Regions from separate parts of the Pseudoalteromonas sp. BZA4 genome, predicted to be linked through region 3. Evidence: predicted binding sites of a transcription regulator. Region 3 holds the regulator's gene; each other region holds the start of a gene.

Region 1 (7,386 bases), on a different contig from region 3:
TAAGCCATTAAATTCTGCAACAAGCTCTGCGCCATGTTGATTAGATAACTGCTCAGCGTGCAACTTAACCGGTAAGTTGTGCTTTTTAGCCGCTTCAAACACACGGCGAGTTTGCTCGTTGCTAAAGCCAACGTTTTCACAAAAAGCATCAACCGCATCAGCTAAATCAGCTTCAACAACACGGTCAAGCATCTCACCGCAAACCAAATCAATGTACTCATCACTACGGCCTTTATATTCAGGCGGTAATGCATGAGCACCTAAAAACGTGGTTTTAACATCAACCGGGTGGTTCTCACCGAGTAAACGAGCTACTTCGAGTAGTTTAATTTCATTTTCGCAATCAAGACCATAGCCAGATTTGACCTCGACAGTCGTCACACCTTCTGCGTATAACGCATTTAAGCGCTCTTTAGCACTAACAAACAGTGTTTCCTGGTCGGCTTCGCGAGTTGCACGTACGGTGCTTGCAATACCGCCACCGTTTGCAGCGATTTGTTCGTAGCTAACACCTTGCAAACGCTGCTCGAATTCTTCTGCGCGGCTACCGGCAAACACTAAGTGAGTGTGACAATCAATCAACCCAGGTGTTAACCACTGACCTTTTGCAGATACAGTTGGCGTTGCTAACGCGTCAAATTTAGGTAAATCGGTTTGTGCACCTAACCAGGCAATTTTGCCATCTTTAACGGCAATCGCTGCATTTTCAATGGCGCCGTACGGTGCATCAACAGCAGGATCCATTGTGGCGATATTGGCATCTGTGATCAGTAAATCCCAGAGCGCTTGATCATTGTTGGTTGTGTGCATTTTTCACCTATCTTGATGCTTGCTAAAGGCTCAGTATGAGCCTAAATTTAAATTTGCTTAAAGTTTATCAACTCATCTTGTATATACAAGGAAATTATGTCACCTTGTAACATACTGTTAACTTACAAATAAACTTTTCATAATGAGCGTCCCTAAGTTTGCGCAAATAAAAGAATTCATTCTGGAAAATATTCAATCGGGAGAATGGCAAGAAAACGACCGTGTCCCTTCAGAAAACGAACTCACCAGTCAATTTCAAGTTAGCCGTATGACAGCTAGGCGCGCGCTCAGTGAGTTAACCGATGCCGGTATTTTAACCCGCAGCCAAGGGCAAGGTACTTTCGTTGCCAGCTTAAAATCACAATCATCGTTACTAGAAATCAAAAATATTGCCGATGAAGTTAAAGCGCGTAACAGTAACTACAGTTGTACGATTTTAGTGATGGAATCAATCAGCGCTATTGCCCCCATCGCGATTGCTTTGGGTGTCGAGGTAGACAGCCATGTTTATCGAAGTGTGATTGTGCACAATGAGAACGAACAACCTTTGCAAGTTGAGGAGCGTTTTGTGAACCCTGCTCTTGCTAAAGACTACTTACAACAAGATTTTCACAGCCTAACACCCCACGAATACTTATCGAAAAACGCTCCGCTTACCGAGGCTCGTCATACGGTTGAAGCGATTATGCCCAATCAAGAAATGTGTGAATGGCTCAACCTGTACAACGAAGAGCCATGCTTACAAGTGATCCGCCGAACCTGGTCATCGCAAGGTATTGTTAGCTTTGCACGTTTGGTTTCGCCGGGTAGTAAATACCGACTAGGCGGCCACCTTACTTTTAAAAAGTAGCTAAATAGGCGCTTGATAACGAAAACTCAGTGACTCAATCGCAGAGCCATCAATGATACGCTCGCCTTTATCATGGCTAGTAAATGTCGGTGGCTGATTACCCTGCTCAGCGCATTTTTGTTGGTAGTAATCTGCTTTTGTAGGATGCGCCGGATTGACCACATTATAAATGCTGTTCGCGCTTGACCAGTTTTCAATTACAGAAAAAATCGCCGCTATCACGTCTTGCTGCTGTACCATGTTTACCACTTGCTGACTTGAGCTAGACAGCTCTTTACCTGCAACAAACTTACCTGGGTCGCGCCCAGGACCAACAAGGCCCGCTAAACGCAATAATTTACCACCGGCATTTAGCACTAACTGCTCAGCATCAAATAACAGTTGCTGGCGCGCTGATTGGCAATTAATTGTTGTGCTTTCGTCGTAATGACCATTGTCAGTTGGGTAAACCCCCGTCGAAGAACATAAAATAAAGCCTTTGCAATTTAGTTGCTTGGCAAGCTCAAGCCCTGCTTGCAAAGTAGCTAAATAATTACTTTCTGAGCTGCGACTACGCGGTGGAATTGCACACACCCACCATGCATCTTCAAGTGAAACATCGTGTTTAAGCTCATCGCCGTCAAGCGCAAACTGGCGCTGAAAGTCATGTTCGTGCTCGCTACTACGGTGTGTTCCCTGCACTTGCCATGCTAATTCTTTTGCCTCAACACAAAGCGCACTACCAAGCCAACCTGCACCTAAAACGACTAGTTTATTATTTTCATTACTCATTTATCCAACAACCTCATAGTATTTATTATTAACGTTCGCTTAACGGTGTAGCGATTTGGGTGCAAATATGATTAGATAGATAACTCTACCCGATAATAAAAACACGTGCACCTATGTTAAATAACCTCTCTTTACGTAAAAAAATATTACTACTCATCGGCGGGACGATAAGTGTACTACTAATCATCGCGTCTAGTTTTTTTGTTAGCCATATTGCTGATCTATCGCGCCAAGCTATTCAACGCGAAGCCGACAGCTATTTACAGAGTGAGCGACTTTCAATGCAAGGTTACTTTGCCAAATACGGTAAAGTGGTTCAAACCTTCATTACAAATCCGCATTTAGTGAATTGGTTCGACAATTGGACTGAACGTGATCAAAGTCTTGATAACCAACCAGGATACGACAGCATTAATCAAGATTTTGTGCGTATCAGTGGCAACGATGACAACATCTTATCTGCCTTCTTTGCATCTGCAACAACAGGTGAGTACTTCAAAGAAAATGAACGAACCACTCATTATAACGGCCAACCTTACTACGCTTACAAACGTGGTTGGTGGCAAGATGCCTTAAAAATCAACAAACTCTATGTAGGCCCAATCTCTGTGGACTTAACCACAGGTAATGCCTCTGCAGTTGTACAACAGCCTGTTTATAAACAAAACAAACTAATAGGTTTCGGTGGTGTTGATTTACAGCTAAACAACATTAACGACATGGTTGAAGAAATTCGCTTTAATGGCCAAGGCTTTGGTTTCTTACTTGATGGCAATCAAAAGGTTGTGCACTTATCCAAGCGCACTGGCCACAAGCTATCTGTGACTGACGAAGGTCCGAATGGCAAGGAAGGCTTAGATGCCCTCGAAAAGCAATTTAGCGACACATCAGGCTTTAGCGAATTAAACCGCGCGATGAAAAGCCAAAAAGATGGCAGCAGCTTTGTTACTTTCAAAGGCGAGCAATATTACGTTGTATACAACCGCCTTGAGCTAGAAACCCCTTACCTTGATTGGTACGTGGGTATTTTAATTCCAACAAGTATGATTGATGAGCCAGTAAATGATGCAGTGATGACAACCACAACCTCAGTGATCATCATTCTTGCGATTATCATTGCGATGATCTTCTGGGCCACGCAAATGATCACCAAGCCGCTGACTAAGCTAACTTACATCATGCGTGATATCGCATCAGGTGATGGCGATTTAACGCAGAAAATCGAAATCAAGAGTAATGATGAAGTGGGTCAACTTGCTCATCACATGAACACTTTTATCGATAAGCTACGTGCAATGATGCTAAATACGGCTGCGCAGGCCGAACAACTTAGCCAAGCTGCGAGCCAGTTGAAAATTGTATCGCAAAAAACCAACGATGAAATTCAGCAAGAGAAGCAACAAGTTGACAGTGTGAGTGCGGCTGTAACCGAAATGGCGTCTACAGTGATGGAAATCTCGCGCAATGCTCAGCACACCAATAATGCTGCTGAAGAAGTACAAACCATCACCGTTGACGGTACGAAACGCTCTACTCAAGCTCAGTCAGTCATGACCGCTCTTGCAAGCCATATTGGTGAAGCGTCTAAAGTGGTTGCGGGTCTTGAGCAAGAAAGTGGCAATATCGGCGCGGTGGTTGATGTTATCAACTCAATAGCGGAGCAAACCAACTTACTCGCACTAAACGCGGCGATAGAAGCAGCCCGTGCTGGCGAGCAAGGTCGAGGCTTCGCTGTTGTTGCTGATGAAGTTCGTTCACTGGCAAGCAGAACGCAAGAATCAACAGATGATATTCGCAATATGGTCAGCCGCTTACAGCAAATTGCCCAACAAGCGTCGACTATGATGCAACAAGGTCAAGAGCGTGCTGAAGGCTCAGTTGAGCAAACACAAATTGTATTGCAAGCTCTACAAGACATCGCCCAATCTGTGACAAATGTGCAAGATCAAAGTCATCAAATTGCGACGTCGACAGAGCAGCAAACTGTGGTTGCAGAAGATATCAACAATAGCTTGGCAGCAATTAATCACTTAGTGAATAGCACTGCGGATCATGCCCATGAATTGGCGGATGAAGCACGTGATTTGAATGAGTTAGCTGCGTCTTTAAATGAGACGGTGAATCAATTTAAGTTATAAAGATAAATTGCTGAAGTAGTTAAAAACCCGATGTCACCTGAAGATGACATCGGGTTTTTATCGTCAGCCTTCCCTGTTAGTCGTGGCGCAACCGCTTTCGCGTGTTCCATAAATTCGTGCCACTGTTGCTTGTTCCATAAAGCAACTCCTTTGTTGGTCAATCCTTGTGTTGGTTGCGTTTGTACTTGTTCCATATAGTCTCCTCCTTACGCTAGCTTCATCCTGTTTGGCTCCTGCCTAAGCTTATTCCTTGCTATCATCTCCATTCACTTTATCCATAAAGCGTTGCCATTGTGCGCTACTCCATAACGCCTTGTTACTTCCTTGTTGTCCTTTGTGCGTAGTTACATTATCCATACTGTAAACTCCTTGCGGTTTATCGTCCGTTACTCCTACAGCAACTCCTTGCTGTGCTCCATTACCCATCCTTGTAGATTAATGCGGTGATTATCGCTTAGCGATGATATACACAGCATGAATCAAACCTGGAATGTACCCTAATAAGGTTAAAAGAATATTAATCCAGAACTGCGCACCTAAACCTACCTGTAAAAATACGCCGAGAGGTGGAATTAAAACCGATAAAATAATACGTATTAAATCCATGACTCACTCCTTGAAAAAGATAAGCCCAGCCAAAGCTGGGCTATATTGGGCTTGCTATTATTCAGCAACAATCGTTAATTCATCGATTACTTTGCGAACATCTTCAGCATTTTCAGCAATGCTAACCGCTAATTGCTTTTCTGCATCAGACTCAACAGTACCTTTTAGTGTTACTACACCCATGTCGGTATCAACATCGATGTCTGTACCACCTACTTCTGAGTTAAATAAATAACGTGTCGTGATTACAGTACTGATTTTTGCGTCGGTTAAGTCGCTTTCTGCTGAATCAGCTTTGTCTGATTTCATGTGCTTAGCTTTCATGTTTTTAACAACAGTTAGTTTGTTATCAACAGAGCTAACACCGTCTAGGCTAAGAACTAGCTCTTCAGCAAGCTCTTTATCTAATTCGCTATCAACTTTACCTGTAAGTACAACTTTGCCATTCGTTACATCAGTGTTGATGTCAAAGTTGTTAAGGTTTGTGTTCATAAGAAGCACAGTTTCTGCCTTACCATCAATCCAAGCATCTTTACTTTCATTTTCCCAGCTGCTTGCCTGAGCTGACATGCTAGTTGCACCAATTACTAAAGCGGCAATCATAGATTTGTTAAAAGTGTTCATAATCTTTCTCCTTTTGATTAAAGACACATTTACTAATGCGACTATAATGCCAACTATTTACTTGTTTATTTTCAGCAAGTTAAACACTTATTCAGCGACTATTTATATTCATTTAGGTAAAGATTTACAAGCTGCTCGGTAAGAAGTTCACGATGTTGCAAAAATAGCCACTTAGTTGCTGATTTTATTAATCTGTGGTTAATTTAACGAAGTTGTTTATTAGCAAAAAACACAAACCATTGATTTATATAAAAATAAACTTTGGCCTAAGCCTTGCTTCGTAATTAATAACTAAAAATCACCTTTAAAATCACAACAGGGAACTACCATGGCCGTTAAACTTGAAGATCGCCCAATCGATCAAGTAAGAGAAGAAGTCATTGATCAACTCATTTATAACTACAGTCATGCTGTTATTTCAGCTGAAGCATTCGAACGCCGCCTAGACCAAGCAATGGCAGCCACCAGCAACGAAGTACTGGTTGAACTGGTTGCTGATTTAGATCTGAAGGCGGATATTGACTACAAATCGCATAAGCATGCGCAATTTAAACCTCACTACAGCCACAGCAGCGACAACGAAAGCCTGCAGCTTAGGAGTATTTTGGGTTCAAATGAGCGCAGCGGCCAATGGGTAGTACCAAAAGAAATTCACCTAACAAACTGCTTAGGTTCAATCGAACTCGACTTTAGCGAAGCAATTTTCCAACATCAGCACGTCACCATTTACGTGAACTGTATTTTAGGTAACGACGAAATCTACGTACCAGAACATGTAAATGTGGTATCTAAATTATTTAGCGTGATTGGCAGCGTAGAGAATAAATCAGTTGCCTTAAATAAAGGCCAAGGCCCAACCATCACAATTGAAGGTAATGTATGGCTAGGCTCAGTCGAGATTTCAGTTAAACGTACCATGAAAGAAAAGTTCATCAGCTTTGCCAACAGCCTAAAAGCCAGCTGGAAAGAAATGAATAAGGTGCAGTAAAGTTGCGAGATATTGTAGGCGCGATTTTATATCGCACAATATGCCTTTATTCACAAAGAGATTATGAGACGCTTTGCTTTAGAGGAAGTATCTTTTGGTTTCCTCATTCTCTTCTCATTCACTTCTCTTTGTGCAAATATTTTCGCGCGAAATAAATTTCACGTCTACATCAACCGTAGGCGTCACGCTTGCTTGGCGCGTCGAACATACAAACCATTTCATCAACCTATACCTGACCAACAAACAACACAATTCGGCTCAAAACTGACAGCTGAAAGCTGATGGCTCACTAAACTTCACACCCACATCAAAGAAATTTAATCGCACAAAGAGACCAAGAGGCGCTGCGCTTTAGAGGAAGTAAAAAATGATCTTGTGGTTTACTCATTCTCTTCTCATTCACTTCTCTTTGTGCAAAAAGATCTTTGGTAATATTCACAATGAGACCAAGAGGCGCTGCGCTTTAGAGGAAACAAAAAGCATTATTATTACTTCCTCATTCTCTTCTCATTTTCTTCTCTTTGTGAATATATTTTCGCGCGAAATAAATTTCACGCCTACATCAACCGTAGGCGTCACGCTTGCTTGGCGCGTCGAAC
Region 2 (7,386 bases), on a different contig from region 3:
GGCGCAGCAATTGCAGGACTTCTTGGGTGAAATGAATCGTAGTTTGCAGTTTCAAGTAGATGAAGACTCAGGCCGTGATGTTATTAAAGTGGTTGATAAAAATAGTGGTGAGTTAATTAAGCAATACCCATCTGAAGAAGTGTTAAGCCTAGTGGCTAAGTTATCTGAAACCGCTGGTTTTTTAATTGATCAAACTGTATAAAGTTTTTTGTTAAGTTAAATGTGTAATGTGAGGAAGTGTTATGGCTATTTCATTTAATGGTTTAGGTTCAGGTTTAGCAGTATCAGATATTGTTGATGCGTTAGTTAATGCTGAGCGCACCCCTTTTACTTCACGTTTAAATAATAAAGAAGCAACCCTAACGACAGATATTTCAGCTGCAGGTGCACTAAAATCTGCACTTGAAAAATTACAAACGTCAATGGAAGCATTAGGCGAAGTTGATAACTACCAAAAGCGCAGTATTTCTGGTGGTGATGATTTTGTAACTCTAAGCTCTGACAAAGATGCGGAGCCTGGTGGTTACAATGTAAAAGTAAACAACCTTGCGACTGAACATAAATTGATGTCAAGTGCATTTGCAGAAGATGCCGCAGTAGGTGAGGGTACGTTAACTATAGCGTCCGGTGAGAATAGTTTTGATATTGATGTGTCAGATACTGCAACTTTGTCTGAAATTCGTGATGCGATTAACGAAAGTAAAGACAACGACAGTGTAACAGCAACGATTATCACCGACGATAATGGTCAGCATTTAGTTTTATCAGCAAAAAACAGTGGTGTTGAAAACGCAATAAAAATTACAGCAACTGATGCAGATGGCAATAATACCGACGCGGCAGGTTTATCGGCACTAGCCTATGACACCGACTTAGGGGTGACAAACATTAGTGAAGTAATTGCTGCAACAGATGCTTCTATCACCATAGATGGTAATTTAACAGTTACAAGCAGTGATAACGAGTTTGCAAATGTTATTGACGGTGTAACCATCACCGCTAAAAAAGCACATGGCACTGATGACGACGATAGCACGTTAAAAATTACAGAAAACAATAATAATATAAAAGCCGGTTTAAATAGCTTTATAGAAAGCTATAACGAATTACTTGAGCTTAGCAATAACTTGGGTAAATCAGGCGAAGATGGCGCTGGTGTGATGGCCGGTGACTCTATGCTTCGTGGGGTGATGTCAAAACTTCGTCAGCAATTAACCAGTGAAGTAACCCTTAGTGATGGCAGTAGTTTGTCGTTATCTAAGCTTGGGGTTGAAGCAGACCGTTACGGCAAATTAAGCCTAGACACTGAACGATTAAACGAACAAGTAGAAGCCGATGTAGACCTGGTACAAGAGTTTTTTATAGGTGAGAGCGATGAAGGCGGCTTTGCGCAATCTTTTGATGAGCTAATGAGTTTTTATACAGATTCAGATGGTATTGTTCAAAACAGAATTGACAGTAAACAAACCCAGTTAGATGGTTTAGATGATGAGCGCATTGCATTTGCGCGTAAAATGGAATCGCTAGAGTCTCGTTTGTATGCACAATATAATAGTATGGATTTACTTGTAGCCCAAATGAACTCAACCAGTAGCTATGTACAAGCGCAGCTTGATAATATGCCTGGCGTAGTTAAAAAGAGCGATTAATTTATTCCTTTCATTGTTTGAGCGCCAGATTATCGGCGCTTTTTTTTGCCTAAATTGTAGTCGCGCAATTTATATCGATTACAGTTATATAACTAAGCTAAATATATAAAGTAAGAATGTGAAAGCAACTAAACGCTAATTAGCGTTTAGTTGCTTTATATTTAGAAATAGCTTTGTGTGATTTACGCTGGTTGATGAGCTCAGCCTGAGTTTTGTCTCTGGCGTTTTTAAGTTTAGCTGTAGCAGTTAAAATTTTGGCTTGTATAGCTAATAACTCTTTTTCTTGAGGTGGTGTTTCACTCTCACACCAATGCTTCAACTCTTGGTCAATAGCTATTAACGTTTGGCTTGCCAGCTCAATCTCAGTTTTATCTATGTGCTCTGACAATGCAGTGAGTAATGCATTCAGAGCGATATAATTCGGCATTATTGCTCAGCTTTAGGTATGCGCTCTTCGAGCGGAATAGAATCCCACCCTTCTTTTATTTCTTTAACGATACGGATAACATCATCTACTGCTGCAATGTCGTTGTTTACATTTGCTTCAGTTAACCTGCGTTGGCAAAAATCGTACAGCGATAGTAAGTTGCTAGAGATATCCCCGCCATGCTCAAAATTGAGTGCATCTTGTAGAGCACCGAATAATAAAATGCAGGTAGAAATATTTTCACCTTTTTTTTCAAATTCTTTACGCTCAATAAAGCCTTTAGTTGCTGCTAAGCGTCCGATAATATTGCTAAAAATCAAATTTATCTGCTCATAAGGAGACATTTCATTAATGTTGCTAACGCTAACTTGACTGTACTTTTTTATCGATATATGTGCCATGAGAAAATCCTATATTAAAAACACCGATTCATAAAAATAGATAAGCAATATTAATGCCATTGATGTTATCTTTTTTTGAGCATTTCTATAGAGGATTATAGCAACGAGTATAGAATATTTTAAAATTCAAACATGCTAAATTTGTAAGTTAATTCTTTAGTATTAAATTTTAGTGCTAAGTGACTATTTTTTGGCGTTGATGTCAATAAATTGCCGCTTAGCGCTTGCATCCCTCCTAAACTCGCTTACAATTTAGAAATTAACTAACCTCGTGGTAACTGTGGTTCGCCAATAATGATCTTAATTTTAGACAATAATAATAATCGTGCGATAGGTTTACATGCAGCACTTACCTTCATTGGTGAAACTGCACAATTAGTTGATGAGACTTCATTACAGTCTTTTTGTGAAAAACATCAACAACAAGAGTGCATGGTCATTCTTGGTGCTTTACAGCAGCTTAATCACGAGGCTGTGATCAAACAGTTTCCAGCCATTCCGTTTTTATTAATTGGTGAAACACTCAAACCGCTACTAAGCATTGCTAATGTAGTTGGTTTAATTTGTGAGCCGTTTAACCATGATGTAACTACTCAGCTATTGCATGATTGTCAGCAATATCAGCGCATGCTACCGGGTGACCATAAGCAAGCTAAACCTAACAAATCGTTTGATGGTTTAGTTGGTGAAACCGAAGCTGTAAAAGATGTGCGCTTTTTAATTGAGCAAGTAGCAAAAACCGATGCCAATGTGCTGATCTTAGGTGAGTCAGGCACAGGTAAAGAAGTTGTTGCACGTAACGTTCATTTACTCTCTAAACGAAATACCGGGCCATTCGTGCCGGTAAACTGTGGTGCTATTCCAGGCGAGCTTCTTGAAAGTGAGCTATTTGGCCATGAAAAGGGCGCCTTTACGGGCGCTATTTCTGCGCGAAAAGGGCGTTTTGAATTAGCGCAAGGCGGCACGCTGTTTCTTGATGAAATTGGTGATATGCCTTTGCAAATGCAGGTTAAACTACTGCGTGTGTTGCAAGAGCGTAGCTATGAGCGAGTAGGGGGTACTAAGCCTATTCAAGCAGATGTACGCATTATTGCTGCGACTCACCGCAACCTTGAAGAAATGATTGAACAGGGCGACTTCCGTGAAGACCTTTTTTATCGCTTAAACGTGTTTCCAATTGAAAATCCTTCGCTTAGTGAGCGTGCTGACGACATTCCTCTGCTTTTAAAAGAGTTAATGCGTCGTGTGAACGAGCAAAGTGGCACAACGGCCAAATTCACTGAGCGTGCGATTCAAAGCTTAAAAGAGCATGCGTGGCCGGGGAATATTCGTGAGCTTGCTAACTTAATTGAGCGCATGGTGATCATGTTCCCTGATAAAGTAGTTGATGTGCCAGACCTTCCAGCTAAATATCGTTATATTGAAGTTGAGGCTTACGAGCCTGAGTACCCAGAAGAGTTGATGGAGCGAGATGCTTTCAACGATATTTTCAGTACTGGCTTTAGTGATTATGATGATGAAGAACCTGATGTACCAGCAACAACGGTTGACTCAGGTTTACTACCAGATGAAGGCATTGAGCTCAAAGAGTATCTTGCTGAGCTAGAAATCAGCTTAATCAGCCAAGCATTAGAGCGCTATGATTACGTTGTTGCACGTGCAGCAGAAATTTTAGGTGTTAGGCGCACCACACTGGTCGAAAAAATGAAGAAATACAACCTAACGCGCGACTAAGCCGCGTTAGGTTTCTTCCTCGGTTTTATCTCCTTAATATTCACTAATTATCTCAGCTTTTCTAAAGCAATCATTGCTATGGTCATTTACCATGCCACAGGCCTGCATGTGGGCATACACGGTAGTAGGGCCTAAAAACTTAAAACCGCGCTTTTTTAAATCTTTGGCGAATACTGTTGAGGCTTCAGTAATAGCCGGGTAATCCTCTAAATTATCAAGATCGTTTACCAATGGTTTGCCACCAACAAACTGCCATTGGTAATTTGAGAAACTGCCAAACTCTTTTTGAATCTCAATAAACCGTTGCGCGTTATTGATAGTGGCGGCGATTTTAGCGCGATTACGAATAATACCTTCAAACTGCATTAACCTTTCGACGTCGTCTTCGGTCATTTTGGCAACCTCTTCGACAACAAAGTTTTTGAAGGCACTGCGATAGCCATCACGCTTTTTAAGTATGGTATACCAGCTCAGTCCCGCTTGTGCTGACTCTAAGGTTATAAATTCAAATAGGCGGTGATCATCATACAATGGCACCCCCCATTCTTGGTCATGATAGGCCATATAATCTTCTTTGCCGGTATCGAGCCATGGGCAACGACAATGGTGTTCTTTTTGCATTATTTCCTCGCGATTGTCATTTTTTTGTCAGTGTTGTTTTGTCTTTAATTTATTGAAATAAAACAAAAATAAATTTGGTACGGATTGTGCATCTAGCTAGGTAGACACGATTTTTTGAGTATCGATTATGGCCTTAGCAAATGTCCTAAAACCACAATTTATCACAGCCAAACAATATAACCCATGCTTACAACAAGAAGAGTATGTGGGTGAATTGAGTGAGCTGCGCCAACAAGCCAGTTGGTTAGGTCATTTGGTTGATACCATGCCTGCGGGTGTGGTGGTTTTAGATGGCCGAGGGATGATCGCAAAAGCCAATCAAATTGCCATTGATATGCTAGGTGAACCCCTTGAAGGTGAAAAGTGGTTTAGCGTTATTCAACGCTCATTTCGACCACAGCAAGATGATGGACATGAAGTATCACTTAAAGATGGGCGATTAATTAAGCTTGATATTACTGCGCTTGCTCCAGAGCCAGGACAGTTAATTTTAATGACAGATTTAACTGAAACCAGGCGCTTACAAAAGCGAGTTGCACATATGCAGCGCTTAAGTGCGCTTGGCAAAATGGTTGCTTCGCTAGCTCATCAGGTCAGAACACCGTTATCAGCGGCCATGTTGTATGCCGCAAATTTAGGCTCAAAGCGATTGCCAGAAAGCTCGCGTGGCAACTTTCATACGAAGTTAATGTCGCGTTTAAAAGATTTAGAAACTCAAGTGAACGATATGCTGTTATTTGCCAAAAGTGGTGAGCAACAAGTGGTCGAAAGCGTTTCAATGCAGCAGCTACTTAATGAAGTAAAAGCAGGTGCTGATGCTATGGTTGCACAAAATAACAGTGAACTAAGCGTGAACTTGCCTGAGCCAGATATTGAAATTGTGGGTAATAAAACGGCTCTGGCGAGTGCTATTCAAAACCTGATCCACAACAGTATTCAAATTATTGGCTCTGAGGCTGTGGTAACCCTGAGTGCCGAACGTGACGAAACTAGCGAAAACTGTGTTCGCATTAGTGTCAGTGATAATGGCCCAGGTGTTGATTTACGTCATGCCAACAAATTATTCGAACCTTTTTACACTACCAAAAGTCAAGGCACGGGGCTTGGACTTGCTGTTGTAAGTTCAGTCGCCAATGCGCACCAAGGACGGGTTGAAGTGGCTAATAATGCTCATGGGGGAGCATGTTTTAGTTTGATCTTGCCAATTAGTGCAGAACCAATGTCAGCGGAGGCAAAATGAATACTAACTCTATTTTAGTCGTTGAAGACGATGCAGGCTTACGAGAAGCACTGATCGATACCCTTGAAATGTCGGGTATTGATTGCGTTGCTGCAGATAGCGCTGAACAAGCGATGATCTTGCTTAAGCAAAATAGCTATTCATTGGTTGTTAGTGATGTGCAAATGGGCGCCATGAGTGGCCTTGACCTATTACGTAGCATTAAACTTAATTATCCTGAGCTGCCCGTATTAATGATGACAGCCTATGCGACCATTGATGATGCTGTAGAAGCAATGCGTTTAGGCGCGATTGATTACATGGCAAAGCCGTTTGCTCCAGAAGTACTCCTTAATATGGTGAGTCGTTATTTGCCTGAAAAGGAAAAAGAAACCGATGGCCCAATTGTTGCCGATCCATCAAGTATTAAGCTATTAGAGCTCGCGAGCAAAGTTGCCCGCTCAGATGCCAGTGTCATGGTACTCGGCCCAAGTGGCTCGGGTAAAGAAGTGTTGGCTCGTTTTATCCACGATAAATCAAATCGTAGCGATGCCCCCTTTGTGGCTATTAACTGCGCTGCTATTCCTGAAAACATGCTTGAAGCAACCTTATTCGGTTACGAAAAAGGGGCGTTTACTGGCGCGATTCAAGCTTGCCCGGGTAAATTTGAGCAAGCTCAAGGTGGTACCATCTTACTTGATGAAATCACTGAGATGGATTTAGGCTTGCAAGCTAAATTACTGCGTGTACTTCAAGAGCGCGAAGTAGAGCGCTTAGGCGGTCGTAAAACCATAGAGCTTGATGTTCGCGTTCTAGCTACAAGTAACCGAGATTTGAAAGAAGCAGTGAGCGAAAATCTATTTAGAGAAGATTTATATTATCGCTTAAATGTATTCCCGCTAATGTGGAAACCATTAGCCGAGCGTCCTGGCGACATTATTGTATTGGCTGAGCATTTAATAGAGCGTCATTGCCTGAAAAGTAAAGAGCCTATAGCTCAACTAAGTGAGGGTGCGAAACAAAAGCTGCTATCGCATGCTTGGCCAGGTAACGTACGAGAGCTTGATAACGTTATTCAACGGGCATTGATATTATGTGATGGTAATAGTATTCATCAAGATGATGTCTTTATTGAAGAGTTGCTTACTGTTGATATCAAGCCAGTCGCTACACCGCCACACAACGCACCCGTATATCAAGAACAGCCTGTTGAAGTTAATTTAGATACCGTGCCACAAGTGAGTGAGCAAGGTAATTACAAAGACGAGCTGAAAGACAAAGAGCATCGTATTATTTTAGAAACCTTAGCGCGTTGTAACGGTAAGCGTAAAGAGG
Region 3 (7,386 bases):
TCTCCATAACGTTTTTCACTAGTTTTGCCATTTTAAGGGTTTTTTAGTCAAGATGGAAAAAACAAATCGTAAAATTTTGTAATATTTTCTATCAATAAATTCTAAAGCTAGCTGCAAAGAGCTTAACGACACCTGAAATTTAGTTTCCTTGCTAAGACGCTTTATGCTCGCCAGCCCATTCTTTTACTTATACTTTCAGGTTCGCTTTTGTTACTATTTGCAGTCATCTGTATAAGTAATGTTGGCGTATCACAATGGTGACTTCTTTTGTCATTTTAATTATTGGTTTTGCTGCACTCGTTTGGAGTGCCGATCGGTTTGTTTATGGGGCGGCTGCACTCGCGAAAAATATGGGGATCCCCACCCTAATCATTGGTTTAACCGTTGTTGCTATGGGCTCTTCAGCCCCTGAAATGATGGTATCAGCATCGGCAGCACTTGCTGATAAAACAGATACTGCGGTAGGTAATGCGGTCGGCTCTAACATTACTAATATCTTACTTGTACTTGGTGTCACAGCTTTACTACGCCCTCTTTCAGTATCTTCAATGACACTTAAACGCGAAATGCCGCTGGTATTGTTAATCTCAGTAGCCGCTTGGTATGTGTTCTCAGATAACTATTTTTCGTTCGCTGAAGGCATTGCCTTGATGATTGCTTTTGCTGTGTTTATTGGTGGTTTAGTTATTGTTTCTCTGCGCGCTAAAAACCAAGATGACCCATTCGTCAGCGAAGCATGTGAAGATGTTCCGAACGATGTCAGTACCAAATCAGCCGTGTTTTGGTTAATAATCGGCATGATTTTATTACCAGTCAGTTCACACTTTTTAGTTGAATCAGCCGTTGATATCGCAAAATATTTTGGTCTATCAGACCTTGTAATAGGCTTAACCATTATTGCTATTGGTACCAGCTTACCAGAGCTGGCGGCCTGTATTGCAGGGGTATTAAAGAACGAAGACGATTTAGCGCTTGGTAATATCGTTGGCTCAAACATTTTCAATTTACTCGCCGTATTACCACTTGCGGGCATTATCAACCCATCAATTATTGATCCTTCTGCGGCAAACCGCGATGCACTTATCATGATTGCAGCAACCGTTGTATTGATTGCCATGTCATTGAACTTTAAAGGTGCTCGTCGTATCAATAGAGTAGAAGGTGGCTTCTTGTTAGTCGCATTTATTGCATATCAGGGCTATATTTTCAGCCAAGTAGGATAATTAATGACACAACCTAGCTTTATCGCGCAGGGTAAGCGCGTACTCGAAATTGAAGCACAAGCTTTACAAGAAATTGAGCAATATATAAATCAAGATTTCGATAACGCTTGCCAATTAATGTTCCAATGTACAGGTCGTATTATTGTGATTGGTATGGGCAAGTCTGGCCACGTTGGTAATAAAATTGCGGCGACTCTTGCAAGTACTGGCACACCGGCATTTTTTGTTCATCCTGGCGAAGCAAGCCACGGTGATTTAGGCATGATCACCCGTGATGATGTGGTGATGTGTATTTCGAACTCAGGCGAAACCAGCGAAGTACTTAGCATTATCCCTGTTATCAAGCGCATTGGCGCAAAAATGATTTCACTAACAGGCAACCCAGACTCAACCATGGCCAAACTGTCTGATGTACATGTGTGCATTAAAGTAAGCCAAGAGGCATGTCCATTAGGCCTTGCGCCAACTGCAAGTACCACAGCGACCTTGGTTATGGGTGATGCAATGGCGGTTGCGTTACTTGAAACCCGTGGTTTCACAGCCGATGATTTTGCGCTTTCGCACCCGGGTGGCAGCTTAGGTAAACGTTTATTACTTACATTAGATGATGTGATGCACGCAGGCGACGCCACGCCAATCGTTAGCGAAACCCAAAGCATTAAAGACGCACTAATCGAAATGTCAGCCAAGGGCCTTGGTATGACCGCGGTGATTGGTGCAGATGAAAAGTTAGCCGGATTATTCACTGATGGTGACTTACGCCGTATTTTAGAACAGCGCATCGATATCCATAATACGGCAATTAGCCAAGTAATGACCCGTTCATGTACAACTGCTCGCCCTGATATGCTTGCAGCTGAAGCTTTAAATATTATGGAACGTAAACGTATCAATGGTTTAATTGTGGTAGATCAAAGTAATACGCCAATTGGTGCCCTTAATATGCAAGACCTATTAAAAGCAGGAGTTCTTTAAGCAATGACATTCGCCGAGCTATACCAGCCTCTTAGCCCTGATGTGAGTCAGCGCGCACAAAAAGTAAAATTGCTAATCTGTGATATAGATGGCGTTTTTTCTGATGGCCGAATTTATTTAGGTAATGATGGCGAAGAGCTTAAAGCATTTAATACTAAAGATGGCTTTGGTATTAAAGCGCTCATTAATAGTGGTTTTGAAGTGGCAGTGATTACTGGCCGCCATTCACAAATAGTTCAGCAGCGAATGACTAGCCTAACAGTTCAGCACATTTATCAGGGACAAGAAGATAAGCTGATTGCTTATCAAGAGTTAAAAGATAAACTGGGGCTGACTGATGAACAAATTGCCTATATTGGTGATGATGGTCCAGACTTACCAGTAATGGAAAAAGTAGGGTTTGCTGTTGCTGTAAACGACGCACACCCACTGATTAAAAAGCTGGCTCATTACACCACATTATTACCAGGTGGCTTTGGAGCTGTGCGTGAATTAACTGATTTACTGATGTTAGAAAACGGTAAGCCGTTAACTAGCGATGGAACCAGCGCATGAATATAGCCCGTATTTTACTGAGTATTGTTTTTGTTTGTTGCATGGTGTGGTTATGGTACCCGTACTTTAACCAATCAACAGACACAATAACTAGTGAAGACGAGATCATCGCAACACCTGATTACACTGCAGTGGCGTTAAAGCAAACAGCGTATGACGAGCAAGGCAAAATTAGTCATAAAGTGGCTGCTGCTAAAATGGAGTTGTATCAACAATTAGGGTTTACCTTTTTTGAGCAACCTATTTTTACTATTTATGGCGACCAGCAGGTTTGGCAAGTAAAAGCCAAAGAAGCCACATTGTACGAAAACGATCAGCTGATTTTTGAAGGGGATGTAGTTGCTAAAAACTTAACCCACAACGGCATGATTGAAGATATAAAAGCAGAAAACATTAATGTCGACATTGATAAAATGACCATGTTTTCTAAGCAACCTGTGACACTAACAGGACCGAATTTAAAGATTACCGGAAAAGGCTTAAAAGCCGATTTAAAAACCGAAATTGTTGAGTTAACTAACCATACACGAACCATATACTATGACCAATAAACTGAAGAAATTACTCCTGATCCCAAGCTTATTGATTGCCTTTTCGGGCGCAGCTGCCGAGCAAACTGGCGCTCAAATTAGCATTAGCTCAGATCGCCAAGTAGGTAAACTAAAAGATGGCGTTGGCATATTTGAAGGTAACGTAGAGATCGTGCATGGTAATCGTCGTATTACCGCAGAGCGCCTTGAAGCACACGGCGGTGATACCGAAGGTACAGTAGAGTTGATTATTGCCACAGGTAAGCCTGCTTACTTCGAAGAAAAGCAAGCTGATGGCACCGTGATGAGCGCCAGCGCCGAAGAAGTACGTTATGATGTTGCAAAACGCTTCTTAACCTTAAATGGTGAAGCTGAAGTTACTCAAGCAGGTCAAAAAGTAACAGCAAAAAGCATTACCTATGATATGGCACAGCAGCTGATCAGTGCTGAAAAAGACGAAAACTCAACAGATCGTGTACACACTATTTTAGTGCCTGTTGAAAATAAAAAAGATAATAAAGGCCAACCATGAGCACATTAAAAGCAGAGCTTTTAGCTAAAAGCTACAAAGGCCGCCAAGTGGTTAAAAATGTCGGTCTTGAAGTTGAAGCTGGCAGTATTGTTGGCTTGCTTGGCCCTAATGGCGCAGGTAAAACAACGACCTTCTATATGATTGTAGGCCTAGTACCTAGCGACAAAGGTAAAATCAGTATTGATGATAACGATATCACCCTTTTACCAATGCATAGCCGTGCGCGTTTGGGTATTGGCTATCTGCCACAAGAATCGTCAATTTTTCGAAAGTTGACGGTTTACCAAAACTTGATGGCCATTTTAGAAACTCGTAAAGATCTAAATAAAACCACCCGCGAAGAAACACTCAATAGCTTACTCGATGAGTTTAGTATTCAACATATTCGTGACAGCCAAGGTATGGCGCTGTCAGGTGGTGAGCGACGCCGTGTAGAAATTGCTCGCGCATTAGCCGCTAATCCTAAATTTATCCTTTTAGATGAGCCTTTTGCTGGTGTTGATCCAATTTCAGTGTTAGATATAAAGAAAATTATTGAGCACCTAAAAAATCGTGGTATCGGTGTACTAATTACTGACCATAATGTTCGAGAAACCCTTGATGTTTGTGAAAAAGCCTACATTGTTTCTCATGGGGAGCTAATTGCATCAGGCACACCTGAGCACGTATTAGCAGACCAAACTGTACGCGATGTATATCTAGGCGAGCAATTCAGGCTGTAACCATTACGCCAGCGACTAGAGCATCTGCTAGACTTATAACAATGACAATAAATCGATAACTGTGTTTATACAGTTATCGATAACTTAAAAAGGATTGTTAGGGATACATGAGGCAATCATTACAGCTGCGCATGGGCCAGCAACTTACAATGACTCCACAACTGCAACAAGCGATTCGTTTGTTGCAGCTCAGTACATTGGATCTCCAGCAAGAAATTCAAGAAGCGCTTGATAGTAATCCCCTGCTTGAAGTGGAAGAAGCGGATTACAATGAAGAAAGCACCGGCAAGAATGAGCAAAAAGCGGAGCCTGACGATGTGCAAGTCAGCGCGTCTGCCGAAGAAGCACCTAGCGAGTACGAGCAAGAAAGTAGTGATGCTCTCAATAAAGACACCGTAAGCGATGACTTAGCAATGGACGTCACGTGGGATGAGTACATGAGTGCCGCCCCTTCAACATCGTCAGGGCCAATGCCTGAAGATGAATCTATCTATCAGGGAGCATCAACCGAAACCCTTCATGAATACCTAATGTGGCAATTACAGCTCACGCCATTTAGCCCTACTGATGAAGCGATTGCTGTGGCAATTGTAGAAGCTATCGATGACTCAGGTATTTTAACGGTAAGCTGTGAAGATATAGTCGAAAGCTTTAATCAAAATAACGATGAAGAAGAAATCGAACTTGATGAAGTCGAAGCGGTCTTAAAAAGAATTCAGTTATTTGATCCTGTGGGTATTGGCGCACGCAGTTTACAAGAATGTCTGTGCATTCAGTTACGCCAATTCGATGCTAATACGCCATATTTAGCTGAAACTAAAATGGTTTTATCTGAGCATATCGAATTATTAGCGAGTCGCGACTATCGAACTTTGATGAAAAAGACTAAGCTTAAAGAAAACGAGCTTAAAGAAGTGATGACGCTCATCCACAGCTTAAATCCTAAGCCTGCGGATAGCATAGTGCGCGAAGAGTCTGAGTACGTCATACCTGATGTATCAGTAAAAAAAGTAAAAGGTCGCTGGGTAGTCGAGTTAAACCCAGACTGTATGCCAAAGATTAGAGTGAATAGCCAATATGCGGCGATGTCTCGCTCTGTTAAATCAAGTAGCGACAGCCAATTTATTCGCTCTCACTTACAAGAAGCTAAGTGGTTTATTAAAAGCTTAGAAAGCCGTAACGATACGCTATTAAAAGTGACCAACTGTATCGTTCAACAACAACAAGCTTTCTTTGAGCATGGCCCTGAAGCAATGAAGCCGATGGTGCTAAATGATGTTGCTGAAATGGTCGAAATGCATGAATCGACGATTTCACGGGTAACAACGCAAAAATATATGCATACCCCACGGGGTATTTTTGAGTTGAAATATTTCTTCTCAAGCCATGTCAGCACCGAAAATGGTGGTGAGTGTTCTTCTACAGCAATACGCGCTTTAATCAAGAAGTTAGTCGCTGCAGAAAACTCAGCTAAACCATTGAGTGATAGCAAAATTGCAGATATATTGGCCGAGCAAGGAATTAAAGTAGCTAGACGTACAATTGCAAAATATCGTGAGTCTCTAGCAATACCTCCGTCTAATCAGCGTAAGAGTCTGATTTAGACGTTTTACATAGAAGGAAAAATGCTTATGCAACTAAATTTAACTGGTCGTCATGTAGAAATCACAGATTCATTAAGAGACTATGTAAACACCAAGTTTGCGAAACTAGAAAGGCATTTTGACCATATTAATAATGTTCATGTCATTCTAGATGTAGAAAAATTAAGCCAAAAAGCAGAAGCAACTTTACATGTAAACGGAGGCGAATTGTTCGCTTCTACAGAACATCAAGATATGTACGCAGCCATTGACTCACTGATCGATAAACTTGATCGCCAAGTCATTAAACACAAAGAGAAATTAGCTCGACATTAAATTATGAAACTAAGTTCACTTACTAACCAGGACTGCAGCAAAGCTGCGGTCCTTTTTAATAGCAAAAAAAGAATTCTTGAATATATCAGCGAACTGGCCCACCAGCAGCTTCCTCATTTATCGCAACAAGATATCCTAGATGCTTTACTCAACCGAGAAAAACTAGGTAGCACCGGCATTGGCCGAGGTATTGCTATTCCACATGGCCGAATGAGCGGCGCAGATGAGCCTCATGCATTTGTGATAGTGAGTGAATCCCCTATTAATTTTGATGCAATTGATAATCGTCCAGTTGATATTTTTGTGGCACTCATCGTACCAGATGGTGACTGTCAGCTTCACCTAAAGACCTTATCAACAATTGCTGATAGACTTAAAGATAAAGAGTTTTGTAAACAGCTGCGTAGTGCTACTACCGATCAGCAACTGTTTCAGGTCATATCAGCAGAGGCATAAATGGAATTAATAATTATCAGCGGTCGCTCAGGCTCAGGTAAATCGGTCGCTTTACGAGTACTTGAAGACTTAGGCTATTATTGCGTTGATAATATTCCGGTTAATTTACTGCCTTCGCTCGTACGCAGTGTGTCTGATAACTACGATAAAATAGCGGTCAGCATCGACGTGCGTAACTTACCGAAAGAGCAGCAAGAATTTAATGATATTCTTGAGTACCTGCCAGGTTTCGCAAACCCAACACTGTTCTATTTAGACAGTGATGACCAAACTCTGATCAAGCGCTTTTCAGAAACACGCCGCTTGCATCCACTATCTATTGATTCTTTGCCGCTTGATCTGGCCATTAAACAAGAAAAAATCCTGCTTGATGTGTTGATCACTCGCGCTGACTTTATGATTGATACCACGGATCTAAGTGTTCATCAGTTAGCAGAATCAATTCGCGAAAAGATTTTAGGTAAAAAAGATAAA
Region 4 (7,386 bases), on a different contig from region 3:
AATTGGCTATGAGATCCATATTATCGACTTTAATCATCAAAATGCCTTGGTTGCCGCGAATCAAGGTGTGCTCGATGGGCAACTAGGCCGCATTGCCAATGTTAAAGATGATTACCCTAATTTATTGAAAGTAGACTATCCGCTTTTTGATTTTAATCTAGTGCTACTGAAAAACTGCCGACAATGCCAATATGAAGATCTTAAATCGTTAGCAATTCAGTCAAGCTACCCGGCGGCCCAGAGTTATATCGATAACCATCCATTTGATGGTGATGTAATCAAGGTCAGAAATGTCACCGCGCAGCTTAATTTACTCACTCAAAAACGTGTTGAAGGGACAATATTACTAGACTTTTTATTGTCGACTAAGCACCCGGGGTTTGACCAAACGGCCTTTCATAAACAGATTTTAATGCCGATGCAGAGCTTTCACTTTGTGCATAAACGGCATAAAGCGATAATTCCACAACTGACTAAAGTACTTAAAAAGCTTGATGAAAACGGCACGGTGCAATTTTTAAAATCGAAATACAACCTCAGTAAATTTTAAAAATCAAAACCGCCTTGCTCAGGATTTTTTTGTTGCAGCTCTGCCTGCTGTTTTTTCTGAAGGAAACGTTTATAGCGCTGTTGGCATAAGCTAATGACTTTACGTTTTTCTGCATTGGTAAACTTATTCCAATAAAAACGCTCATCACGACTACGGTAGCAACCTTTACAATAGCCTCGATTATTAACTTGGCATATTCCTTTGCAAGGGCTTGGAATTTCAAATATTTCAATCTGTTGCATCACAAATGCCGGTTAATAAGTAATATTAAAAGTATAGCCTGAAAATTAACCATAAAAAAAGCCACTTTATAAAGTGGCTTCTTAAACTATCTGTTTCGCTTACTCAGATTCGCTTGTGGCAAGTTCTGCTTTACGATGAAAAGGTTTAGCATACATAGCTAATACCAAAGGTTTTAGCTCCTCTGGCACTTTTGCTAGTCGCTCGTTAAAAGCTGCAGCATCTTTTTCGTCAATCACAGCTTGCGTACAACCACCCGCTATGTAGTTACCAGGGTGTAAGAAAAACGAATCAACAATTTGCTGATCAATGGTTTTTGCCAGCTCTTCAGGTGATTCGCAGCCCGATTCAATTGGTTCGCCAAACGCTAAATGTACATGCCCTTTAGCTGTACTAAAGCCTTCAACAATACTAGCAATATCTTCACCTTGCTGTTTCACATACTGACCATGTTGCTGTTTATGATAAAGCTCTTTCGCTTTAGCAATCGCGCATGGCTCGTATTGATAAGAGATAGACACTGGCACAATTTTTAATTCGCGTACGTACTCAGCAAATTCTTTTTTCTGCTTACGACCTTGTAACTGCAACATTTTAAGTAAGGCAGGATCTGTTTGATCAAAACCGTCTTTTGCTCGACCTTCTTTTTGCGCTATCCAAATTGAGTGGCCTTCAGCAAGTGAGTCATAGATATAAGCAGACAGCTGCGACAACGCTTTTAACATCTCTTTCGGAGCTTTCGCTGAGCGCTTTACAATAAAGCTTTTGTTTAAACGCATTAACTCAGTGATATAAGGAATTTGCAGTAAGTTATCACCAATTGCGATGCGAACTGTCGGCATGTTGTGCTTGAACAAGCCCCAATTCACCAACGCAGGATCAAGCACGATATCGCGGTGATTAGAGATAAATAAGTAAGCTTGTTTTGGGTCTAGTTTATCGATGCCCGAAAACGTCACTTCTGAAGTCGTACGGGTGATTAGTTTATTTAAATAATCAGCCACTTCATGCTGAACTTGCTCAACCGATGCGGTGTTGCCCCACTTTTTACGCAGCTGACTGCGCACTAATGGGCGAGTAATAAATGGGAAGTTCGATAAAAAGCGCGGTAGGTTATACTTAGCGATTACATCTACAAAGGCATTATCAGCAATCAAACGCGCTACTGAATCAGCTACTTCATCATCATTGTAAGGTCTTATGTCGGCGTATTTATCCACACTTTCACTCATTAAAAACTACTTAAGTTAAAAAACGGCACGCAGAGCGTGCCGTTAAAAATAATTGGCGGATTATAACTCAGGCAATTTTAAATGCGAACCGAGACGCGATAGTTAACCAAATTAAATGCCAATTAATGTAGAAAATATATTTTTATAACAAACAATTAAGCAATGCTCTTACCAGTTTGCGACGCCTTTTTTAATACCATTTTTAGCAGTAATCTAAGCATTAAAATTGCCAACGCAATACCTGCCCCAAGGCTTAACCAATGTGGTAGGACTTCATGCTCTTCGCCCATCATCGGCGCCACCACAAAACCATATTGCGCCACTAAATAATCGGTTAAAAAGCCAAATGCCAGCGCCGTGCCAATCACTCCTATTAAGTAGGCAAATACCGCACGCTTGCCAAGCTCTTTTCCAACCACACCAAGCGTTGCAATGTTGGTTGCCGGCCCTGCCAACATAAACACCAACACCGCCCCCGGAGACACACCACTGAGTAATAAGCCTGCCGCGATAGGTGTCGATGCAGTAGCACAAATATACATAGGAATACTGATTAAAATAACCACCAGCATCGCCAGAATGCCATTACCCCATTGGCTTAAATAAGATTCTGGTACATAAGTTTGAACTAGAGCAGCAAAAAATAAACCGATCATTAGCCAAATCATGGTGTCTTCAAGCAGCTTGTTACAACTAAAGCTCACCGCGCGTTTCAGTTTGCTAAAACGACTTTCAACGACTTTAGTTGACTGCTCAGTGCTGCAACAGCTTTTCTGCGAAGGTGCTGCTTTTTCAGTTGCGCAACTGTGTTGCGGCTCCTGTGTTGGTTGCGATTCCTTGCTACTACAACAACTTGTTGTTTTAGCAGGCTCAAGTTCTTGAGGTGATTGCTTACTACAACAACTTTGTGCGGGCTTAGTAGATGCCTCTTTGCTACAACAACTCGCTGTAGTCACAGGCTCAAGCTGTTTACTGCTACAACAAGATGTTGATTCTAAGTCTTTTTCATCTGATTCTGAACTTTGCACTTTATGAAGTTCACTGTCTTTCCCTACTAAGACACCGGCCACAATGGCACTACACACGGCGGCAATAGGACGTATCACCGCCATAAATGGACCTAGTAACACATAAGAAACCGAAACCGAATCGACCCCAGTTTCAGGGGTTGAAACTAAAAATGCTGTGGTAGCACTTTTTGACGCTCCTGCCCTTCTTAAACCAATGGCCGCAGGGATCACACCACATGAGCACAAGGGCATTGGGGCACCAATAAAGGCTGCTTTAACTGTGGTCCATAACCCTTCTTTGCCTAAATGCCGGTTAAGAAAGTTAGCAGGCAAATACACATTGAGAAGACCTGCTATGAATAAGCCCAGCATTAACCAAGGCGCTGAGAGTAAAAACAGATGCCAAAAATTATTGAGTAAGTCCATCGATATCCTCCAGCGTCGTTAGTATTGAGCAGTTTTCAGCAGGTTCTTCTCCGCCACAACATTTATCTGCTAATAATGAAAGTGAGTCATAAAAGCGAGTAAGCTCTGCAATTCGTTGTGCAACGAGATCACGTTTTTGTAACGTCATCTCTTTAACTTCATGACAAGAATGCTGATCTTTATGAAACTTAATTTGCAGTAGCTCTTTAATCTCAGCCAGACTAAAACCAACATTCTTTGCTCTGAGAATAAACGCCATTTGTTTATAGTCATTCTCAGAATAAAAACGATATCCCACGTCTGAACGCGAACTAGGCGTTAACAAACCATGCTTTTCGTAGTACCGTAGCGTATCTGTTGAGACACCCAACTGACGGGCAAACTCACCTATTTTCATCACCGTCTCCATTGTGAAGCGTTTATTTATTATGCTCACTATAAACCTTGGAGTACACCCCAAGGTCAAGCAATAAATTAAAAAAGGAAAGCACATGAATATTACTGTCCTTGATGCAGCGACATTAGCCAACACTTCGTTAGATGCCTTAGCGCAATTAGGTAAGTTAACCTGTTACGATTTAACCGCTCAAGAACAGGTTGTTGAGCGCTGCCAAGATGCCGATATCGTTATCAGTAATAAAGTGGTGATTGATCATAACGCCATGAGCAAATTACCTAATTTAAAATTAATATGCGTTGCAGCGACAGGGACTAACAATATTGATTTGGTAGCAGCCAAAGAGCATAACATCGCAGTGACAAATGTAGCGGGCTATTCAACACCGAGTGTGGTGCAGCATACCTTTACTCTCATCACTAATTTACTGGGCAATACTCACAGATACATTAATGATTGCCAGCAAGGCTTATGGCAGCAAAGCCCTATGTTTTGCCGTTTAGATTACAGCTTTAATGAAATTGCCGGCAAAACACTGGCTATTGTTGGCTATGGCTCACTGGGTAAAGCCGTTTCCGATGTAGCACGCGCCTTTGGTGCCAATGTCATCATTAGTGAACGAAAAGGCCAAACGCCTCGTGAAGGTCGTGTTAGTTTCAATGATGCCTTAACCACAGCCGATATCATTAGTGTTCACTGCCCGCTAACTGATGAAACACGCAACCAAATCGCTGCGGCAGAATTAAGCATGATGAAACCGTCAGCTATCATTATTAATACTGCTCGCGGTGGGATCATCAATGAAGCCGATTTAGCTGATGCATTAGCTAATAATATTATTGCCGGAGCCGGTGTTGATGTACTCAGTAAAGAACCTGCAGAGCAAGAAAACCCGCTGGCACTATACAAAGGTGCAAACTTATTACTGACCCCACATATCGCATGGGCCAGCCAAGAATCTATCGTGCGCCTAGTTAACGAAATTGCATTAAATATCCAGGCATTTAATCAAGGCGAAGCACGTAACAGGTTGGTCTAAACCGCAACTTATTAGTCAATAGAGCTAAGTAGTTAGCAATTTATTACTTAGCCCATTGACTAAAAACAACGTAACCAATTGATTTAGTTGTAATTTATAAGTTTGGCAAGCAGTTTGCTATTAAGTGAATAACTATAAAACAATTTCTTCGGGATAAAATAACATGAAAAAAGCACTTCTAATTGCCGCGCTAACTGCACCATTTTTAACTGGTTGTGTCATTGCTGTTTCTGACGGCGAAGCCGATACACATTGGGCGGGAAGCTCATCTAGCTGGCAGCAACAGCATAAAAATAACCGTGAAGTGATTTCTAATCTTGCATTAGATACCAGCTACCAAACTGTATTAAACAAACTAAATACTCCTAACTTTACCGAGTTATTAAAGCAGGGTGATGATGTGTACCAAGTATTATTCTATGCAACCCATAGTATTCACTCTGATGGCAAGATGACTAAAGACGAATGTACACCACTAGTTTTTAAAAATGATAAGTTAATCGGTGTGGGTGATACGATTTATAAATCACTTAGCAATGGCTAGCTTACATATTTAAATTCTGTAAGTAGGCAGCTATTGCCTACTTATGTTCACTCACCGCTATCATTCTCGATACTATCTGATCACGCCCAGCATCTTTTGCCTGATAAAGACCTAAATCAGCTTCTTCAAGTAATGTTTGCTCTGCATACACCTGGCCATTTTCCGTGGTCGCAATACCAATACTAATTGTGACATGGTCGGCATTTAGTGACGCTTTATGCGGAATATTTAACTCATTAACGGCATTACGTAATTTGTTTGCAAACGACATAGCTTCTTTTGCAGAGGTATTTGGAAGTACTGCTGCAAACTCTTCACCGCCATAACGAGCAACAAAGTCACTACCTCGCTCACATGCTCCAACTAAGGCATGAGCAATTTGTTTTAAACAATCATCGCCTGCTCGGTGACCATAACAATCGTTGTAACGTTTAAAGTGATCAACATCCATTAATAATACTGATAATGGTGTTTGATCACGACGACAACGACGCCACTCTCGCGCTAAGTTTTCATCTAAATAACGTCGGTTTGGGATCTCTGTTAGGCCATCAATTGAGGCGAGCATTTCAAGCAAGTCATTTTTTTGTTTGATCATTAATTGATTGCGCACACGTGCACGAACGATCGCTGCACTAAAAGGTTTGGTGATGTAATCCATCGCCCCTAATTCTAACCCTTTAGCTTCATCATCATGGCTAGTATTTGCCGAGATAAAGATTACCGGTAGCATGCTTGTCGTTGCGTTTTCTTTTAATTTGTTGAGTACTTCATAGCCGTCGATTCCTGGCATTACAATATCCAAGATCAACAGATCCACACTTTGTGTTTTTAGAAACGTCAGTGCTTTTTCGCCACTCTCAACACAAAAAACATCATAGTCTTGCTTTAATGTTTTTTCTAATACCAAGCGGTTTAACGGATCGTCATCAACAATCAGTACCTTGGCTCTTTTCAACATCAGTAGATCCTTGTTCGATGATAAAGGCAATAACCTGTTTTATTTGGCATTGCAACTCATCAATTAATTGTTCGGAAAGTTCGCCATCTGCTTTAAGCTTAGCTTCACATTGCTGAGCGCACGCTGACAATCGCTTAAAACCGAGATTTCCGGCTGACCCTTTTACATTATGAACCACACGGACCAACTCATCGGTAGTTTTTAATGTAGAGATTTGTAATAACTGCTCTGCTGCCATAGTCGCAAACTTCGACAACATAGTTAATACTAACATAGTATTGTTTGCAAACTGAGACAGTATAAAAGCTTGATCAAAAAAGACTTCTTTTGTGTTATCAAGTTCACTCATTGCTAAAAACAACTTACTAGCAACAATCGGTTTAGTTAAATGCTTATTCATACCCGCCGCGATTGAATGCTCAATATCTTCGCTTTCACTGTGTGCTGTGAGTGCGTAAATCGGCATTTGCTCTTTGGTGAATGACTGACGAATAATACGCGTTGCCTGACAACCATCCATTTCTGGCATCTGAATATCCATAAAAATGAGATCGGGCCTTAAGCTATTTGCCAGCTCAATGCCTTTTTCACCACTATGTGCACACACAACGGTGACATCAATTTGCTCTAAAATGCTTTTAATAATGCTTAAATTAAGCGGGTTATCATCCACAGCCAGCACTAACATGCCAGATAAATCAGTACTAGAAGGCAATGAAACCAGCTCTTTTTTCACAGGCTCCGCGGCTTTATCTAGCTGTAAGCAAAAGCAAAACTCACTGCCTTTACCTTTTTCGCTTTCCAGCTTAATTTCGCCTCCCATTAGCGCAACTTCGTACTTAACAATCGCTAAGCCTAAACCAACCCCCTGATGAGAGCGCGTTAATGATTCATCACCTTGAGTAAATGCATCAAATAAGCGGCTTTGATCTGCCTTGCCAATACCAATACCGGTGTCTTTAACAGTAAAGCAAATGAGTTGCTGCT

The links. Region 3 encodes sigma-54, which starts transcription at its own class of promoters, with help from an activator protein. Its sites were predicted from a motif close to GTTGGCACGNNNNTNGNNT; they were not measured.
Region 1: a site for sigma-54 is predicted at 5,835-5,853, ahead of ABMY41_RS18385 (BON domain-containing protein). Genes of this name have one in related genera too.
Region 2: a site for sigma-54 is predicted at 2,520-2,538, ahead of fliS (flagellar export chaperone FliS). Genes of this name have one in related genera too.
Region 4: a site for sigma-54 is predicted at 4,996-5,014, ahead of ABMY41_RS04775 (DUF3192 domain-containing protein). Genes of this name have one in related genera too.

What each region holds. Positions count from the first base shown of each region.
Region 1 is NZ_JBECOT010000063.1:10,505-17,890, reverse strand. Features, by position in the region: gene hutI (imidazolonepropionase) at 1-810, opposite strand, end outside; gene hutC (histidine utilization repressor) at 953-1,660, shown strand; gene ABMY41_RS18405 (NADP-binding protein) at 1,661-2,431, opposite strand; gene ABMY41_RS18400 (methyl-accepting chemotaxis protein) at 2,545-4,569, shown strand; gene ABMY41_RS18395 (hypothetical protein) at 4,554-4,763, opposite strand; gene ABMY41_RS18390 (YqaE/Pmp3 family membrane protein) at 5,017-5,175, opposite strand; gene ABMY41_RS18385 (BON domain-containing protein) at 5,233-5,799, opposite strand; gene ABMY41_RS18380 (LiaF domain-containing protein) at 6,128-6,787, shown strand; gene ABMY41_RS18375 (hypothetical protein) at 7,155-7,386, shown strand, end outside.
Region 2 is NZ_JBECOT010000029.1:922-8,307, forward strand. Features, by position in the region: gene ABMY41_RS12765 (flagellar protein FlaG) at 1-202, shown strand, start outside; gene fliD (flagellar filament capping protein FliD) at 243-1,649, shown strand; gene ABMY41_RS12775 (hypothetical protein) at 1,789-2,076, opposite strand; gene fliS (flagellar export chaperone FliS) at 2,076-2,477, opposite strand; gene ABMY41_RS12785 (sigma-54 dependent transcriptional regulator) at 2,772-4,211, shown strand; gene ABMY41_RS12790 (DNA-3-methyladenine glycosylase I) at 4,245-4,832, opposite strand; gene ABMY41_RS12795 (ATP-binding protein) at 4,960-6,072, shown strand; gene ABMY41_RS12800 (sigma-54 dependent transcriptional regulator) at 6,069-7,386, shown strand, end outside.
Region 3 is NZ_JBECOT010000015.1:57,700-65,085, reverse strand. Features, by position in the region: gene ABMY41_RS08740 (ATP-binding cassette domain-containing protein) at 1-7, opposite strand, end outside; gene ABMY41_RS08735 (calcium/sodium antiporter) at 255-1,223, shown strand; gene ABMY41_RS08730 (KpsF/GutQ family sugar-phosphate isomerase) at 1,227-2,198, shown strand; gene kdsC (3-deoxy-manno-octulosonate-8-phosphatase KdsC) at 2,202-2,753, shown strand; gene lptC (LPS export ABC transporter periplasmic protein LptC) at 2,750-3,304, shown strand; gene lptA (lipopolysaccharide transport periplasmic protein LptA) at 3,294-3,815, shown strand; gene lptB (LPS export ABC transporter ATP-binding protein) at 3,812-4,537, shown strand; gene ABMY41_RS08705 (RNA polymerase factor sigma-54) at 4,645-6,141, shown strand; gene hpf (ribosome hibernation promoting factor) at 6,169-6,456, shown strand; gene ptsN (PTS IIA-like nitrogen regulatory protein PtsN) at 6,460-6,912, shown strand; gene rapZ (RNase adapter RapZ) at 6,913-7,386, shown strand, end outside.
Region 4 is NZ_JBECOT010000007.1:53,030-60,415, forward strand. Features, by position in the region: gene ABMY41_RS04745 (transporter substrate-binding domain-containing protein) at 1-550, shown strand, start outside; gene ABMY41_RS04750 (DUF1289 domain-containing protein) at 547-792, opposite strand; gene ABMY41_RS04755 (1-acyl-sn-glycerol-3-phosphate acyltransferase) at 892-2,022, opposite strand; gene ABMY41_RS04760 (SO_0444 family Cu/Zn efflux transporter) at 2,178-3,458, opposite strand; gene zntR (Zn(2+)-responsive transcriptional regulator) at 3,442-3,855, opposite strand; gene ABMY41_RS04770 (D-2-hydroxyacid dehydrogenase) at 3,950-4,894, shown strand; gene ABMY41_RS04775 (DUF3192 domain-containing protein) at 5,058-5,438, shown strand; gene ABMY41_RS04780 (diguanylate cyclase) at 5,476-6,399, opposite strand; gene ABMY41_RS04785 (response regulator) at 6,368-7,386, opposite strand, start outside.